Regions from separate parts of the Ciceribacter sp. RN22 genome, predicted to be linked through region 3. Evidence: riboswitches for the same ligand, from Rfam matches in the RefSeq annotation. Region 3 holds a riboswitch; each other region holds the start of a gene.
What was found. A riboswitch is a leader RNA that binds a small molecule or an ion and turns the genes downstream of it on or off. The one in region 3 is predicted to bind thiamine pyrophosphate.
Positions count from the first base shown of each region.

Region 1: it holds a riboswitch for thiamine pyrophosphate, as region 3 does, so the genes downstream of both, thiC (phosphomethylpyrimidine synthase ThiC) here and thiD (bifunctional hydroxymethylpyrimidine kinase/phosphomethylpyrimidine kinase) in region 3, are expected to answer to the same signal.
Region 2: it holds a riboswitch for thiamine pyrophosphate, as region 3 does, so the genes downstream of both, thiB (thiamine ABC transporter substrate binding subunit) here and thiD (bifunctional hydroxymethylpyrimidine kinase/phosphomethylpyrimidine kinase) in region 3, are expected to answer to the same signal.

Region 1 covers NZ_JAMXLD010000002.1:813,325-818,286, reverse strand. Annotated here, with positions in the region: gene NHF53_RS18880 (thiazole synthase) at 1-438, opposite strand, end outside; gene thiS (sulfur carrier protein ThiS) at 440-637, opposite strand; gene thiO (glycine oxidase ThiO) at 634-1,629, opposite strand; gene thiC (phosphomethylpyrimidine synthase ThiC) at 1,631-3,463, opposite strand; TPP riboswitch at 3,559-3,690, opposite strand; gene glgP (alpha-glucan family phosphorylase) at 3,877-4,962, shown strand, end outside.
Region 2 covers NZ_JAMXLD010000002.1:1,159,471-1,164,432, reverse strand. Annotated here, with positions in the region: gene thiP (thiamine/thiamine pyrophosphate ABC transporter permease ThiP) at 1-687, opposite strand, end outside; gene thiB (thiamine ABC transporter substrate binding subunit) at 692-1,660, opposite strand; TPP riboswitch at 1,760-1,873, opposite strand; gene NHF53_RS20460 (ABC transporter ATP-binding protein/permease) at 2,062-3,831, shown strand; gene NHF53_RS20455 (ABC-F family ATP-binding cassette domain-containing protein) at 3,835-4,962, opposite strand, start outside.
Region 3 covers NZ_JAMXLD010000001.1:304,783-309,744, reverse strand. Annotated here, with positions in the region: gene NHF53_RS01520 (peptide chain release factor 3) at 1-1,253, shown strand, start outside; partial or broken gene NHF53_RS01515 (LysE family translocator) at 1,258-1,868, opposite strand; gene NHF53_RS01510 (AraC family transcriptional regulator) at 1,947-2,747, opposite strand; TPP riboswitch at 2,876-2,972, shown strand; gene thiD (bifunctional hydroxymethylpyrimidine kinase/phosphomethylpyrimidine kinase) at 3,021-3,881, shown strand; gene NHF53_RS01500 (flavin reductase family protein) at 3,894-4,424, opposite strand; gene NHF53_RS01495 (hypothetical protein) at 4,421-4,962, opposite strand, start outside.

The DNA of each region.
Region 1 (4,962 bases), on a different contig from region 3:
GCAGCCGGCGGCCAGCAGTCTTTCGCCCGCCACCAGGTCGTCCGTCGTATAGGGGAAGACCTTGAAGCCGTCGGCGGTGAGGATGCGGGCCGCCTCGACCAGCTGGAAGAGGTCCGGCTGCAGGGTGTCGTGGTGGCCGATCAGTTCGAGCTTGATCCAGTTGGTGCCGAAGAGATCGCGCGCCATCTTTGCCGTCAGCACGGCTTCCGAGACGCTGTGGCAGCCGGCGGTGTTGGGCAGCACCCGGACGCCGAGGCCGCGGATGAGTTCGAAGAAGGCACCGCCCGTCTTGCCGCCGGCGGTCTCCCGCCTGAGCGAAACCGTGACGATCTCCGTGGCGGAGCGGCGTGCGGCTTCCGCGAGGACGGCGGGAGAAGGATAGCGTGCCGTGCCAAGGAGGAGGCGGGAGGAGATCTGCGTTCCGTAGAGTTCCAGCATCTTAGCCTCCCTGCATCGGCGAGAGGACCTCGATCCGGTCGCCGTCGGAGAGCCGACAGGCGGGACGATCCTCACGGTGGATGAGCTCGCCGTTGACGGCGGTCGCCAGCCATTCGCCTTCGTATTCGAGGACAGTGAGGAGGTCGGCGAGCGTTGCGGCACCGCTTTCGACGGTTTCGCCGTTCACGATATAGGTCATTGCAGGGCTCCCTGTGCGTAGAGCTGTTCATGTCCGCCGGCACAAATCCGGTCCGCCAGTTGCTGCGCCATCGCGGGGGCGAGCAGGAAACCGTGGCGGTGCATGCCGGCGATCGAAAAGCCGTCCTCTTGCTCAAGCACGCGCGGCAGGTTGTCGGCGAAGGCGGGGCGGACGCCGACACCGGTCTCCACGAGACGCGCCTCGCCGAAGGCCGGGTGCACGGCGTAGGCGGCGTTGAGGAACTCCATCACCGAGCGCGCGGTGATCGGACCGTCGTCGTCCGTCTCGATCATCGTCGCCCCGACCATGAAGCGATGGTCCTCGCGCGGCACGATGTAGAGCGGGTGGCGGGGATGGAGCAGGCGGACGGGTCGCGAGAGGGAGATCTCGGCGGTTTCGAGGAAAAGCATCTCGCCGCGCACGCCGCGAAGGCCGGGCGTGGAGCCGATTGCCGCCGCGCCGGTGCATTCGACGACCGCCGAGAAGGCCGTGTCTGCTGGCGGTTCGGTGCTGCCGAGGTGGAAGCGCACGCCCTTTTCGACCAGTGTCTCATAGAGCCCGGCCATCGCCTTGCGTGGGTCGAGATGGGCTTCTTCGGGGAAGAACAGCGCACGATCGAAGCGGCCGGCGAGATCCGGTTCGAGCTCACCGATCGTGTTTCCGCCGACCCATTCGTATCCCCGCGTGCGGGAGGCGAAGCGGTCGAGCTCGACGCTGTCGCGGCCGGCGGCGATGACCAGCGTCCCCTTGCGGGAGACTTCGCCGGGGACGGCCTCCGCCCACCAGTCGGGGGAGGGTAGGCCGAGGGTCAGGACAGCTTCCTCGGCCGCCTCGCGTTCGCAGTAGGGGGCGAGCATGCCGCCGGCATAGGTGGAGGCACCCGTGCCGACCGTCTCGGCGGCATCCATCACCTCGACGGTGATGCCGCGGCGGGAAAGCTCGAAGGCAGCGGCGAGGCCGGCGACGCCGGCCCCCTTGATCAGAACCGTCATCTCACTCTCCCGGCTGTGTTTCGGTCGCGTCCGCGACCGGCATGTAGAGATCGCCACCCTGGCGGTATTTCGCCGCCATCGCTTCCAGCCCCTCCTTCTGCGCCTCTGCCCTCAGATCATGGGAGATGCGCATGGAGCAAAACTTCGGGCCACACATCGAACAGAAATGGGCGACCTTGTGGGCTTCCTTCGGCAGGGTCTCGTCATGCATGGAGCGTGCGGTATCGGGATCGAGGGAGAGGTTGAACTGGTCCTCCCAGCGGAACTCGAAGCGGGCGCGGGAAAGCGCATCGTCGCGGACCTGCGCGGCGGGGTGGCCCTTGGCGAGGTCGGCGGCGTGGGCGGCGATCTTGTAGGTGATGACGCCCACCTTCACGTCGTTGCGGTCGGGAAGCCCCAGATGCTCCTTGGGCGTGACGTAGCAGAGCATGGCGGTGCCGAACCAGCCGATCATCGCCGCACCGATGCCCGACGTGATGTGGTCGTAGCCCGGCGCGATGTCGGTGGTCAGCGGGCCGAGGGTGTAGAACGGCGCCTCGCCGCAGGTTTTCAGCTGCTTGTCCATGTTCTCCTTGATCTTGTGCATGGGAACATGGCCGGGGCCTTCAATCATCACCTGGCAATCCTTCGCCCAGGCGATCTCAGTGAGTTCTCCCAGCGTTTCCAGTTCGGCGAACTGGGCGGCGTCGTTGGCGTCGGCGATCGATCCGGGGCGCAGGCCGTCGCCGAGCGAGAAGGAGACGTCATAGGCGCGGGCGATGTCGCAGATTTCCTCGAAATGCTCGTAGAGGAAGCTCTCCCTGTGGTGATGCAGGCACCACTTTGCCATGATCGAGCCGCCGCGCGAGACGATGCCGGTGACGCGGCTGACGGTGAGCGGGATGTAGTGGAGGCGGACGCCGGCATGGATGGTGAAATAGTCGACCCCCTGTTCGGCCTGCTCGATCAGCGTGTCGCGGTAGAGCTCCCAGGTCAGGTCCTCGGCGATGCCGCCGACCTTTTCGAGCGCCTGGTAGAGCGGCACGGTTCCGATCGGAACCGGCGAATTGCGGATGATCCATTCGCGGATGTTGTGGATGTTGCGGCCGGTCGAGAGGTCCATGACAGTGTCGGCGCCCCAGCGGATCGCCCAGACCATCTTCTCGACCTCCTCCTCCATCGAGGAGGTGACGGCGGAGTTGCCGATATTGGCGTTGATCTTCACGAGGAAGTTCCGGCCGATGATCATCGGCTCGCTTTCCGGGTGGTTGATGTTGGCGGGGATGATCGCCCGGCCGGCGGCGATTTCCTGGCGGACGAATTCCGGCGTCACGTGGTCGGGAATGTGGGCGCCGAAGCTCTCACCATCACGGGTCATAGCCTCTTTCGCCGCCTTGCGACCGAGGTTCTCGCGGATGGCGACGAATTCCATTTCCGGCGTGATGATGCCGGCGCGCGCATAGGCGAGCTGCGTCACCGCCTTGCCGTTGTTCGCTCTCCGGGGCGTGTTGCGGACCGGAAATTCCGGCACCAGCCGCTCGCCGGAGGCAAAGCCGTTATCTTCCGGCAACACGTGTCTGCCCGCATAGATGTCGGCGTCACCGCGAGCGGCGATCCAGCGCTCGCGCAGCCGCGGCAGGCCGGACTTGATGTCGATGCCGGCGGTAGGATCGGTGTAGGGACCGGAGGAATCGTAGAGGACGACAGGCGGCTCGCCCGAGGTCGGATGCAGGGCGACCTCACGCATCGGCACGCGGATGTCGCCGTGGCGCTCTCCCTCGATGTGGATCTTGCGGGATGCGGGCAGGGGGCCGGTCGTCACCTGCGGTATCGGTCTGGTTGCGGCAATATTCATGGTTGAGGCTCCAAGGTTTGACGTTTGGAGACCCAGTTCCAGTGTTGGAATGATGGAAAAACGCTCGGCACAGATCCCGGGCCGGGATTCCCGCAACGCCAGCGCTCGCACCGTCCCTACGCCAGTATGAACTGGATCAGGTTCAACGGGTCACTGCGCTGCTTGCCCTTGTCCGGGATCGCCCAGCAGTATCTCAGCCCCTTGGCGGGACCCCCCTGGTGAATGGGCGAATGCTAAGGCTGCTTGCCGGGCATTGTCAATCGGCAAGCTCCGACCAAGCTTGAATGCTCTGCGATTACCTTAAACTCCAACGGGATAGCCGAATTCGAGAATGCTGCTACAATCCCGCGGGCGATCGACCTTGCCGACGCGGCGATCGACATGTCGCCTTCACGGGGGAAGTGGAGGGAAGGGTGCACAACCAGACGGAATTCAAGGAAGCATTCGATGCCCTGCGCGAGCTCGCTCTCGATGTCAGGTGGTCGTGGAGCCACGCGACCGACACGATCTGGCGGGCGCTCGACGCCGAGATGTGGGCGCTTACCCGCAATCCATGGACGATCCTGCGCACGGTCTCGCGCGACCGGATCCGCGCACTCCTGGCCGATCCGGAGTTCTCGGCCAATCTCGACACTCAGCTTGCGGAATCGCGCCGGCTGCGGCTGGCGCCGGGGTGGTTCCAGGAAGCCCATCCGGACAGTGGCCTGCGCACTGTCGCCTATTTCAGTGCCGAGTTCATGCTCGACGAAGCGCTGCCGCTCTATTCCGGTGGGCTTGGAAACGTTGCCGGGGACCAGTTGAAGGCGGCGAGCGATCTCGGCGTGCCGGTGGTCGGGGTGGGACTTCTCTACGCCCGAGGATACTTCCGCCAGTCGATCACGCCGGACGGCCGGCAGGAGGCGCTCTATCCGGTTAACGAGCCGGACCAGCTGCCGCTCAGGCCGCTGCGCGAGCCGAGCGGCGAGTGGCTGCGGCTGGAGCTGGAACTGCCCGGCTACAGGCTCTGGGTGCGAACCTGGGAGGTGCAGGTCGGGCGAACCAAACTTTTCCTGCTAGACCTCAACGATCCAGCCAACCCGCCGGCCTACCGATGCATTACCAGCGAGCTCTACGGCGACGGACCGGAAACGCGCCTGAAGCAGGAAATGGTCCTCGGCATCGGCGGGTGGCGGCTCTTGAGGGCGATCGGTCTCAACCCCGAGATTTGTCATCTCAACGAGGGGCACGTCGCCTTTGCGACCCTGGAGAGGGCTCGCTTCTTCATGCAGGACCATGGTGTTCCCTTCGCCGAGGCGCTGCTTGCCACGCGCGCCGGCAACCTCTTCACCACCCATACGGCCGTCACCGAAGGTGTCGACCGGTTTCCTCCCGATATGATTGCTCGGTTCTTCCGTCGCTATGCCGAAAAGGAACTCGGAATTTCGACGGAGGAGTTTCTCGCGCTTGGCCGAAGCGATCCCCGGGATGTCTCCGAACCGTTCAACATGGCCTACCTTGCA
Region 2 (4,962 bases), on a different contig from region 3:
GATCGCCACTTCGAGGGTCGTGGCGGCGGGACCTCCCCCGAGAATGAGGACAAGCGTGAAGCTGGTGGCGCAAAGCATGAAAACGAGGCCGGCGATGCCGGGGATGAGCGGGCGGAGCGCAGGCCATTCGATGAAACGGAAGACCGCTCGTGGCTTCATGCCAAGCGTCGCACTCATCAACCAATATTCGGACGGCAAGCGCTCCAGTCCGGCAAGCATCAGGCGCGCGGCGAGCGGCAGATTGAAGAAGACATGCGCGAGCAAGATGCCGCCGAGACCGTAAATGCTGACCGGCTCCGCCTTGCCAAGGAAGAGCAGTCCGTCGTTGACCAGTCCCTGTCGACCCCAGATGCCGATCAGTCCGAGCGCGCCGATCAGCACCGGGAGTCCCATCGGCACAGCCATAAGCCGGACAAGCCACAGCCGTCCGGGAAAGCGCGTCTGGCGGGCGAGCGATCTTGCAACCGGAATGGCCAGCATTACCGAGAGTACCGTCGAGAGCGCTGCCTGCAACAAGGTGAAGCGCAGCACGGACAGGAGTAGCCGATCTGAGAAAAGAACCGCCAAGCCGCCGCTCCCGCCGTAGCGGAGCAGCGACAGGATCGCGACGCCGACAAACGCCCCTATGGCTGCAAGGCTGAATGCCCCGCCAAGAAAACCCGTCAAGCGTTGTCGTCGTACCAACATCTCGCTACTCGAGCGTCATTGCCGTGAGCCATTCGTCGATCCAGGCCTTCCGGTTGGCCGCGACCTCCTCCGGCGACATCAGGAATGTCCTGGAGGGATTGACGAGCTTTCCGAATGCCTCCGGCAGCGGTTCCGAGGTTGGCGCGGCGGGCATCATCCAGTTGTTGGTCGGGATGGTGTCCTGAAAACCGGGTGTCAGCACGAACTTCAGGAAGTCTCTCGCGAGGTCCTTTTGGGGCGCATTCTTGAGCATGCCGGCGACTTCAATCTGGATATAGTGGCCTTCGGAGAAGGCGGCAGCCTGGTAGCGGTCGGTTTCCTCGGCGATCATGTGGTAGGCGGGTGATGTCGTGTAGGACAGCACCATCGGCACCTCGCCCTTGGTGAAAAGTCCATAGGCCTCCGACCAGCCGGGTGTCACGGTCAAGACGCGCCGCTTCAATTTCTGCCAGGCGGCCGGCGCGTCATCACCGTAGACAGACTTCACCCAGAGCAGAAAACCGAGCCCCGGCGTCGACGTGCGGGGATCCTCGATCACGATCTTCTGCGAAGGATCCCCTTCCACGAGTTCCTTCATGCTCTTCGGCGGGGTCTTCAGCGCCTGCGTGTCGTACACGACGGCAAAATGACCATAATCGTACGGGATGAAGGTATCGTCGGAGAAGCCGCCGGGAACCTCGACTGCTGACGTGTCGACGCCGTGGACGTCGAAAAACCCGGTCTGCTTCGCCTCGGCAACGAGATTGGTATCGAGCCCCAGGATGATGTCGGCCTTGCTCGTATCTCCTTCGAGCTTCAGGCGCGTGAGCAGAGCCACACCATCGGCGACCCCAACAAAGTCCACCTTGCACTCGCAGGTCTTTTCAAAAGCCTCCTTGACCTTTGGCCCCGGCCCCCACTCGGAGATGAAGCTCTCGTAGGTGTAGATCGTCAACGTCTTGTCCGCAGCCGACACGGGAACAGTCGACAGCATGACGATTGCGGCCGCCGCAGCCAAAGCTCGGCCGGGAAAAACAGATATCGTGGCTCGCATAAGCGCCCCTCCTTTGAATTGGTCTTCCGGGAAAAGGGCGTCTGTTACGCGTCTAATCCCTCCGCCGGTCCTAGCCGGATCAGGTTCCGCGGGTTGGTGTTCACCTCTCAGCCTCCGGTTCCTGACGACCCCTTGGCACCCCGTTAGAGCAAGGCAGAAATAGCGCGACGTTTTGCGCCACGCAAGCATGGGACGGCTTGCGACCAGAACGCCTGGCTTCAACGGGACGGTGACGCTTGCCCTTTCTGCCTTTTTCATGCCACAGCAATCGGCTTATCAACCGATCGGCAAGTTGCTTGGCCCTATTATCCGGCCACCTGGTGCGCGGAAGAGCCTGACCCATGACCAATGCAGAGCCACTAGAGCAGTCTGGAACCGCGGCGGCGAGTTACGAGATCGGCTTCAAACGACAGATTACAATTGCCGTAGCGTCGTTCTGGGAATCGCCGGTTCGCAATCGTATCGTTCTCGTCGCGGCAGCCTTGCTGGCAATCATTCTGCTGACCGCTTACGGCCAGATCCTTCTGAACAGATGGAACGCGCCTTTCTACAATTCGCTGGAACGCCGAGATTTGCCGGAATTCATCGTCCAGCTGAAGAATTTTGCATTCATCGCCGGGTTCCTTCTTCTGCTCAACGTCGTGCAGACATGGCTCAATCAGATGGCTGCGCTCTACATGCGAGAAGGTCTGTCACGCGACGTTGTCGACCAGTGGCTGACAGACCGGCGAGCGTATCGGCTTTCGCTTTCCAGTCCTCTCGGCGTCAATCCCGATCAGCGGCTGCACGAGGATGCACGCAAGCTTTCCGAGATGACCACTTCGCTCACGATTGGCCTCGTCCAGGCGACGATCTTGCTGATCAGTTTCATCGGCGTGCTCTGGCAACTATCGAGTGGCTTCGTCTTTCATTTCGGCGATACAAGCTTCTCGATCCCCGGCTACATGGTCTGGGGAGCGATCTTCTATGCCAGCATTGCGTCTCTGGCCAGCAACCTTGTCGGTTTTCGGCTGACGCGCATCAATGCCGAACGGTACGCCCGTGAAGCCGACCTGCGCTTCTCGCTGATGCGCACCAACGAGAATCTCGAAGCGATAGCACTTGCGCGCGGCGACGAAACCCAGCGCCAGCGCATCCACACCAAGATCGACGATGTCATAGGCCTGATCCGCCAACTCGCGATAGCTCTCACCAACCTCACCTGGGTTACCGCGGGCTTCGGCTGGCTCGCTCTGGTCGTCCCGACGTTGATCGCGTCTCCGGCCTATTTTGCCGGAACCATGAGCTTCGGAGAATTGATGATGTCGGCAGCCGCCTTCAATCAGGTCCACTCGGCCCTGCGTTGGTACGTCAACAATTTCGACTCCATTGCGGACTGGAAAGCGACGCTCCTGCGCGTCATGAGCTTCAGGGCTGCGCTCGTTGACATGGATGACTACCATCCCAAAGGCAGCGAGGTCCTGCTCGAGCGTGGCGCGACGGAACAGCTCGCGTTCAAGAACGTGACGATCTGCGCGAAACCGAATGGCAACAGCTGCGATCACGCCTTTCGTTTGCGCGAACCGGATCCAGTCATCGGAGCCGGCGAAAGGGTGATGATCAACGGCGACCAGGGCATTAACCGGAAGCTGCTCTTCGATGCGCTTGCCGGACTTTGGCCGTGGGGTAGCGGGGCGATCGAGCTGCCTGCGCAGGAGATCCTCTTCGTCCCACAGCTGGACTATCTTCCGGAAGGATCACTGCGCGATGCCTTGCTCTTCCCGGTGTCGGCGCCCTCCTTCTCCGACGAGGAGATCGCAGCAGCACTAACCCGGGTCGGGCTTGGCGATCTCACGCAATCCCTTGACGAACATGCCCGATGGGATCGCAGGCTCGAAAAGGACGAGCAGATATCGCTCGCATTCGCCAGTCTACTGCTGCGATGCCCGCAATGGATCGTCTTCAACGATGTTCTCGAAGGTTTGGAACCGGAAACGGTCGAACGACTATCGTCGGTGATGCACGAGTTCCAGAACGCCACCCTCATCTATATCGGGCGATCCGGCGCCTTCTACGACGCAATGTCTCCGAGACTGCTGCACCTGGAGGCGCTCCCGCAAACTGGCCGGTGACCTTCAGCCTTCGAGTTCTTCGCGCAGCATCTCCAGTTCGAGCCACTCTTCTTCCATTCGCGCGAGGTCGGCTCGCAGCTTCTCCAGCTCCTTCGCCAGCATGTTGAACGCTGCCGGGTCCCGCGAGAACAAGCCTGGATCTGCCATTTTCGCTTCCCGGGCGGCGATTTCTCCCTCGGCTTTCGCAATCTCCTTCGGCAGGTTCTCCAGCGCGAACTTCTGCTTGTAAGAGAGCTTGGCCTTGCCCTTCGATGCTGGCCCCTCCGGCGACTTTTCACCGCCTTCCTGAACTTTCCCTTTGTCTGTCCTTGCAGCGCGGCGACGTTCGTCCTCGGCGCCTTTTCTTTGCGACAGCATATCGGAATAGCCGCCGGCATACTCGATCCAGCGACCGTCCGGCAGCTCTGGGTCGGCCGGCGCAATCGTCGAGGTAACCGTGCGGTCCAGGAAGTCACGGTCGTGGCTGACGAGGATAACCGTACCGGGATAACCGGCGACGATCTCTTGCAACAGATCAAGCGTTTCGATGTCGAGATCGTTCGTTGGCTCGTCGAGGATCAGCAGGTTTGACGGCTTTGCCATGATGCGCGCCAGCATCAACCGTGCCCGCTCGCCGCCAGACAGATTGCGGATCGGGGTGCGCGCCTGCTCGGGCTGAAACAGAAAATCCTTCATGTAACCGGTGACGTGCCGCTGCTCGCCGTTGACGAGAAGATTCTCGCCCCGACCGTCGGTCAGATAGTGGGCCAGCGTGTCGTCGGGATCGAGATCCTCGCGTTTCTGGTCGAGCACAGCGATCTCGAGGTTGGTTCCGAGCTTGACGGTTCCACCATCCGGTTCCAGCTGCCCCGTCAGCATCTTGAGCAGTGTCGTCTTGCCTGCGCCGTTCGGCCCGACGAGGCCGATGCAATCGCCACGGTGAACGCGGATCGAAAACGGGGCGACGATCGTGCGTCCACCATACGCTTTCGTGATCCGTTCCGCCTCGATGACCAGCTTCCCGGATTCGCGCGCATCGGCGAGGCTTGCCTGCACGGTCCCCTGCGGTCCTCTGTGGCCGCGATAGTCGGCGCGCATCGCCTGCAACTGCCCGAGACGACGCATATTGCGCTTACGTCGCGCCGTAACGCC
Region 3 (4,962 bases):
TCATCGACGCCGCCAAGGGTATCGAGCCGCGGACGCTGAAGCTCTTCGAAGTCTGCCGCATGCGCGACATTCCGATCATCACGTTCGTGAACAAGATGGACCGCGAAAGCCGTGATCCCTTCGAGATTTTGGACGAAGTGGAGGAGAAGCTGGCCCTCGACACCGCACCGGTCACCTGGCCGGTCGGCCGCTCGAAGACCTTCTGCGGTTCCTACAATCTGGCAGACAACACGTTCCGCGGTTCCGACACCCAGGTCGAGCCGTTGAAGGTCAATGGCCCGCAGAGCGTCGCCGAACACCTGCCGGAGAATGAACGGCAAGCCTTCATCGAGGAACTGGAGCTTGCCCGCGAGGCCTGCCGTCCGTTCGACCGCAAGGCGTTTCTCGAAGGCCACATGACGCCGGTCTTCTTCGGTTCGGCGCTACGCAACTTTGGTGTTCGTGACCTCATCAACGCGCTCGGCGCATTCGCGCCACCGCCGCGCGACCAGGTGGCAGACATCCGCACGGTGCACGCTGCCGAAGACCGGATGACGGCCTTCGTCTTCAAGATTCAGGCCAACATGGATCCGAACCATCGCGACCGCATTGCCTTTGCCCGCATCTGCTCGGGCAAGCTGGAGCGCGGCATGAAGGCGCGGCTGTCGCGCACCGGAAAGCAGATGGGGCTGACGGCTCCTCAGTTCTTCTTCGCCTCCCAGCGCCAGCTTGCCGACACCGCCTATGCGGGCGACGTGGTCGGTATTCCGAACCATGGCACACTCCGGATCGGCGACACGCTGACCGAAGGGGAGCCGTTGGTCTTCCAGGGCGTGCCGAACTTCTCGCCGGAAATCCTGCGCCGCGTACGGCTCGAGGACGCGATGAAGGCGAAGAAACTGAAGGAAGCGCTGCAGCAGATGGCGGAGGAGGGCGTGGTGCAGCTCTTCCAGCCGGAGGACGGGTCGCCGGCGATCGTCGGCGTGGTCGGCGCTCTGCAGCTCGACGTCCTGAAGGAGCGGCTTTCTGCGGAATACGGCCTGCCGGTTTCCTTCGACATGCCGCGCTTCTCCGTCTGTCGCTGGATCTCCGCTGATCAGCCGGCCGAACTCGAAAAGTTCATGACCCAGCAGCGGGGCAATATGTGCCGCGACCTCGACGGCGATCCGGTGTTCATGGCGCAGGACGCTTTTTCGCTTCGCTACGAGGCGGAGCGGTACCCTGCCATCAAGATGGTCGCCATCAAGGAATATCACGTCGCCAAGGCGGCGTGAGTTCCTATCGGTCGGCGAGCGCCAGACGTAACCCGAGGACCGCGAAAGCACCGGAAAACGACCGGCGTAGCCACAGCTGCAGCCGAGGCCGGCTGATGACGTGGCGCCGCGTGGCCGCGGCGAAGACGCCATAGCCGATGAAGACCACGAAGGTCAGCACCATGAAGACGCCGGCCAGCACCAGCATGTGCAGGGATGCGTTCGGCGTGTTCGCCGGCACGAATTGCGGCAGGAAGGCGAGAAAGAAAAGCGACAGCTTCGGATTGAGGATGTTGAGGAGCAGGCCGTCGAGGATGATCTTGCTTGCTCCCGATGATGCGCGGGCCGAGGTGACCTGAAGCACACCCTCGTCCCGCCATATGCCCCATGCCATGAAGAGCAGATAGGCGACCCCGAGATACTTGACGCCTGAAAGGCGAGCGCGCTTGCATGAAGGAGGGCGGCAAGACCGGTAATGCTCGCCGCGACATGGGGAATGATGCCGAGCGTGCAGCCGAAGGCCGCGATCACGCTCGCCCGCCAGCCGGCGCCGAGGCCATGGGCAATCGTGTAGATGACGCCGGTGCCGGGCAGAAGGATGATGATCAGCGACGTCATGAGGTATTCAGGGGTCATTGCAGCTCTCCTTGCATGGGAGGGCAAAGCAAACACCGGAACACGGCCGCCGGTCTTGAACAGAATTGCAGCAGGCTTTCAGTGGACGGCCGCGGCATAGGCGCCGGGTGTCACCCCGTATCGCTGCACGAAGGCGCGGGTCATATGACTCTGATCGGCGAAGCCGCTTGTCGCTGCCGCCTCCGCAAGCGGAGAGCCAGCGTCGATGAGGCGTCGTACCATGTCGATCCGCCGCTGGATCTGGTAGGCGTGCGGCGTGAACCCGGTCTGCCTCACGAATGCTCGCAGCAGCTGAAATTTGCTGACGCCGGCTTCCTGCGCCAGTCTTCCGAGAGTTACCGGGCGCGCTGGATCGTCATCCAGCAGTCTTGCAGCGCGTCGGATGCCGGCACTCTTCGTCGCGGCCGCCGTCGCGCGCGGCCGCAACACGGAGGCGACGAGTGCCAGAAGTCCTGTTTCGCCCTCGAGAAACGCCCCGTCGTCTGCCGTCGTCGTGGCAAACAACTGTCGAAAGCGCCCCGCGAGGCGGGCGTCACGGATGACCGGATGTTCGAACTCGAACGTCCCACTGCCGCCGTCGGTGATGTCCAGTGTCGCGGCCGCTATTGTCTCCGGCAGGAGGTAGAGCATCTGCCAGAAACGACCGTGGTCTCCGATCGGTGCGCCGTCGTGCACTTCGCCGGGATTGACGGTGATGATGTCGCCCGGGCCCGCCTCCACCACGCCGCGCCCGCTCAGGGACTTCTGCGCACCCCGGCGGATGATCCCGACACCGAAGGCGTCGTGGGTGTGGCGCGGGAAGCTGTGTTGCGTGTCGGCAGTGACCGCGGTCACGCCGAAAAGCGCAGTGTTCGCAATTTTGAATCGGCCCTTACTCATGCACGCGACGGCTCCGAAATGCTGGCTGGGTGGGCTCTGCCAGCGTCATGCAGAGTGCCAGTTTCGTCTTCCAGCGGCAACCGTCCTGCGACAGTCTGGGTGACAGCCGCGGCGATCTGTGCGACAGAAAGGCGAGACAGGGGCGTCCGCCGGCAGGCGGGCTGAGAAGGACCCTTTGAACCTGAACCAGATCATGCTGGCGGAGGGAGTCGTTTCGGGGCGAGGCCTGCAGTGCCGAAGTCTTGTGACCTCTCCGCCACGGAGAGGCTGAAGATGACCGACATTCACAATATGGCAGGGCGGAGCTCGTCGGCAGCAGCGATTGCCAATGTCCTGTCGATCGCCGGTTCCGATCCGTCCGGCGGTGCCGGCATTCAGGCCGATCTCAAGACCTTCTCCGCGCGCGGTGTCTACGGCATGGCGGTCGTGACCGCCCTGACGGCGCAGAACACCCAAGGCGTGAGCGGCATACACGTCGTGCCGCCGGATTTCGTGGCGGAGCAGATCCGAACGGTCTTCGCCGATATCCGCGTGGATGCCGTCAAGATCGGCATGATCGCCGACGTGGCGATTGCGGGAGCCGTGGCCGATGTCCTTGCTCGTCTTCACGAGGTGCCGGTGGTTCTCGATCCGGTGATGATCGCCAAGGGCGGCGCGTCGCTGCTCACGGATGACGCGGTAGCGGCTCTCACCGGCCGGCTTCTGCCCATCGCGACAGTCATCACCCCCAATCTGCCGGAGGCGGCGGCCCTTCTCGGAGAGCCCGAGGCATGCAATCGGGACGAAATGGCCGGTCAGGCGCTCCGCCTCATGCGGTTTGGCGCGAAAGCGGTGCTGGTCAAGGGGGGACACCTTCCGGGAGCCGACAGTCCCGATGTGCTCGCGTCTGCCGCGGGTCTTACCTGGTTCGAGGCGCCACGCGTTGCGACCCGCAACACGCACGGTACCGGCTGCACGCTGTCGAGCGCGATCGCCGCCGAGCTTGCCAAGGGAGCGTTGCCGGAAGAGGCCGTCGCTGTCGCAAAGGCCTACGTCGCCGGAGCGATCAATGCCGCGGACGCCCTGAACGTCGGCTCCGGGCACGGGCCGGTGCACCACTTTCATGCGCTCTGGAGAGACGAAGGCGCACCGTAACCAGTTAGCCCGTCAGGGCATCCGAGAGTCGAGCGTGATTTCCTCGCCGTCGACGGCGAATGTGCCGTAGCCGCGATGATGAATGGTCCGCGGCGCCGTTTGGGCGGGGTCATACCACGCCTTCACCACCTCCAGGACGAACAGATTGTAGCGTGCGACGAATCCCTGATCGCCTACGCGGCATTCGAGGTTGGCGAAGCACTCGCCGATGAGCGGCGCACGCACTTCCTCGGCGGGCAGGGGCGTCAGACCGATCGTCGCAAACTTGTCGGTGTCCCGGCCGGAGCAGTTGCCGACTGCCACAACCTTTTCGACGAGTTCGACGGTCGGGATGGCGATCACGCATTCGCCGGTTTGCTGGAGCGCATGAAAGCTGTGATCGGCAGCACTGACGATGCAGGCGATCATCGGCGGAGTGAATTCCATCATCATGTGCCACGACATGGTCATGACGTTGGGCCGGCCGCCTTCCGAGGTCGTCAAGAGGACGACCGGGCCGGGTTCGATGAGCTGGTAGACCTTGGAAAGCGGAAATTCCTTCATGACCGCGGTCCTTCCTTCGATGACTGTTGTCCCTTTCTCTGAGCGTCGAGCCAGGCGCGATAGGATTGCGCGTCGCCATAGTCGAAGAAGCGGTTGAAGTGTTCGTGCGGATCGACGGCCCGGCGGGCGTGCTTGACAGGGCACCAGAAGGCCTCGGTACGGCCAGCGATCTCGCGGGCGTAGGCGATTACCCCATTTGCATAGCCGCAATAGATGCAGTTGAGTTTCTCGATGCCGTTGAGATAGGCGAGGTGGTGCCGGTCGATGATGACATGGTCGCTCCTCCTGACCCGCGGAATGCCGTAGGCGCGGAAGCAGATGTGCTGGTAGATCGTCACCGAGAGATCAAGAAAGACGAGCGGCACGATGAGTGCGTAGATCATCGGCGCCGTCAGGACATAGGCGACATGGGCGCGGGTGATGTAGGGCCAGAGGTTGATGCGATAGCGGGACTGGAACTCGCGGACATCCCGTTCGAAGCGTACCTTGCCGCGCTGCAGGCGGTAGCGGAAATGCTCGCGCTGGGCCTTGAGCTGGC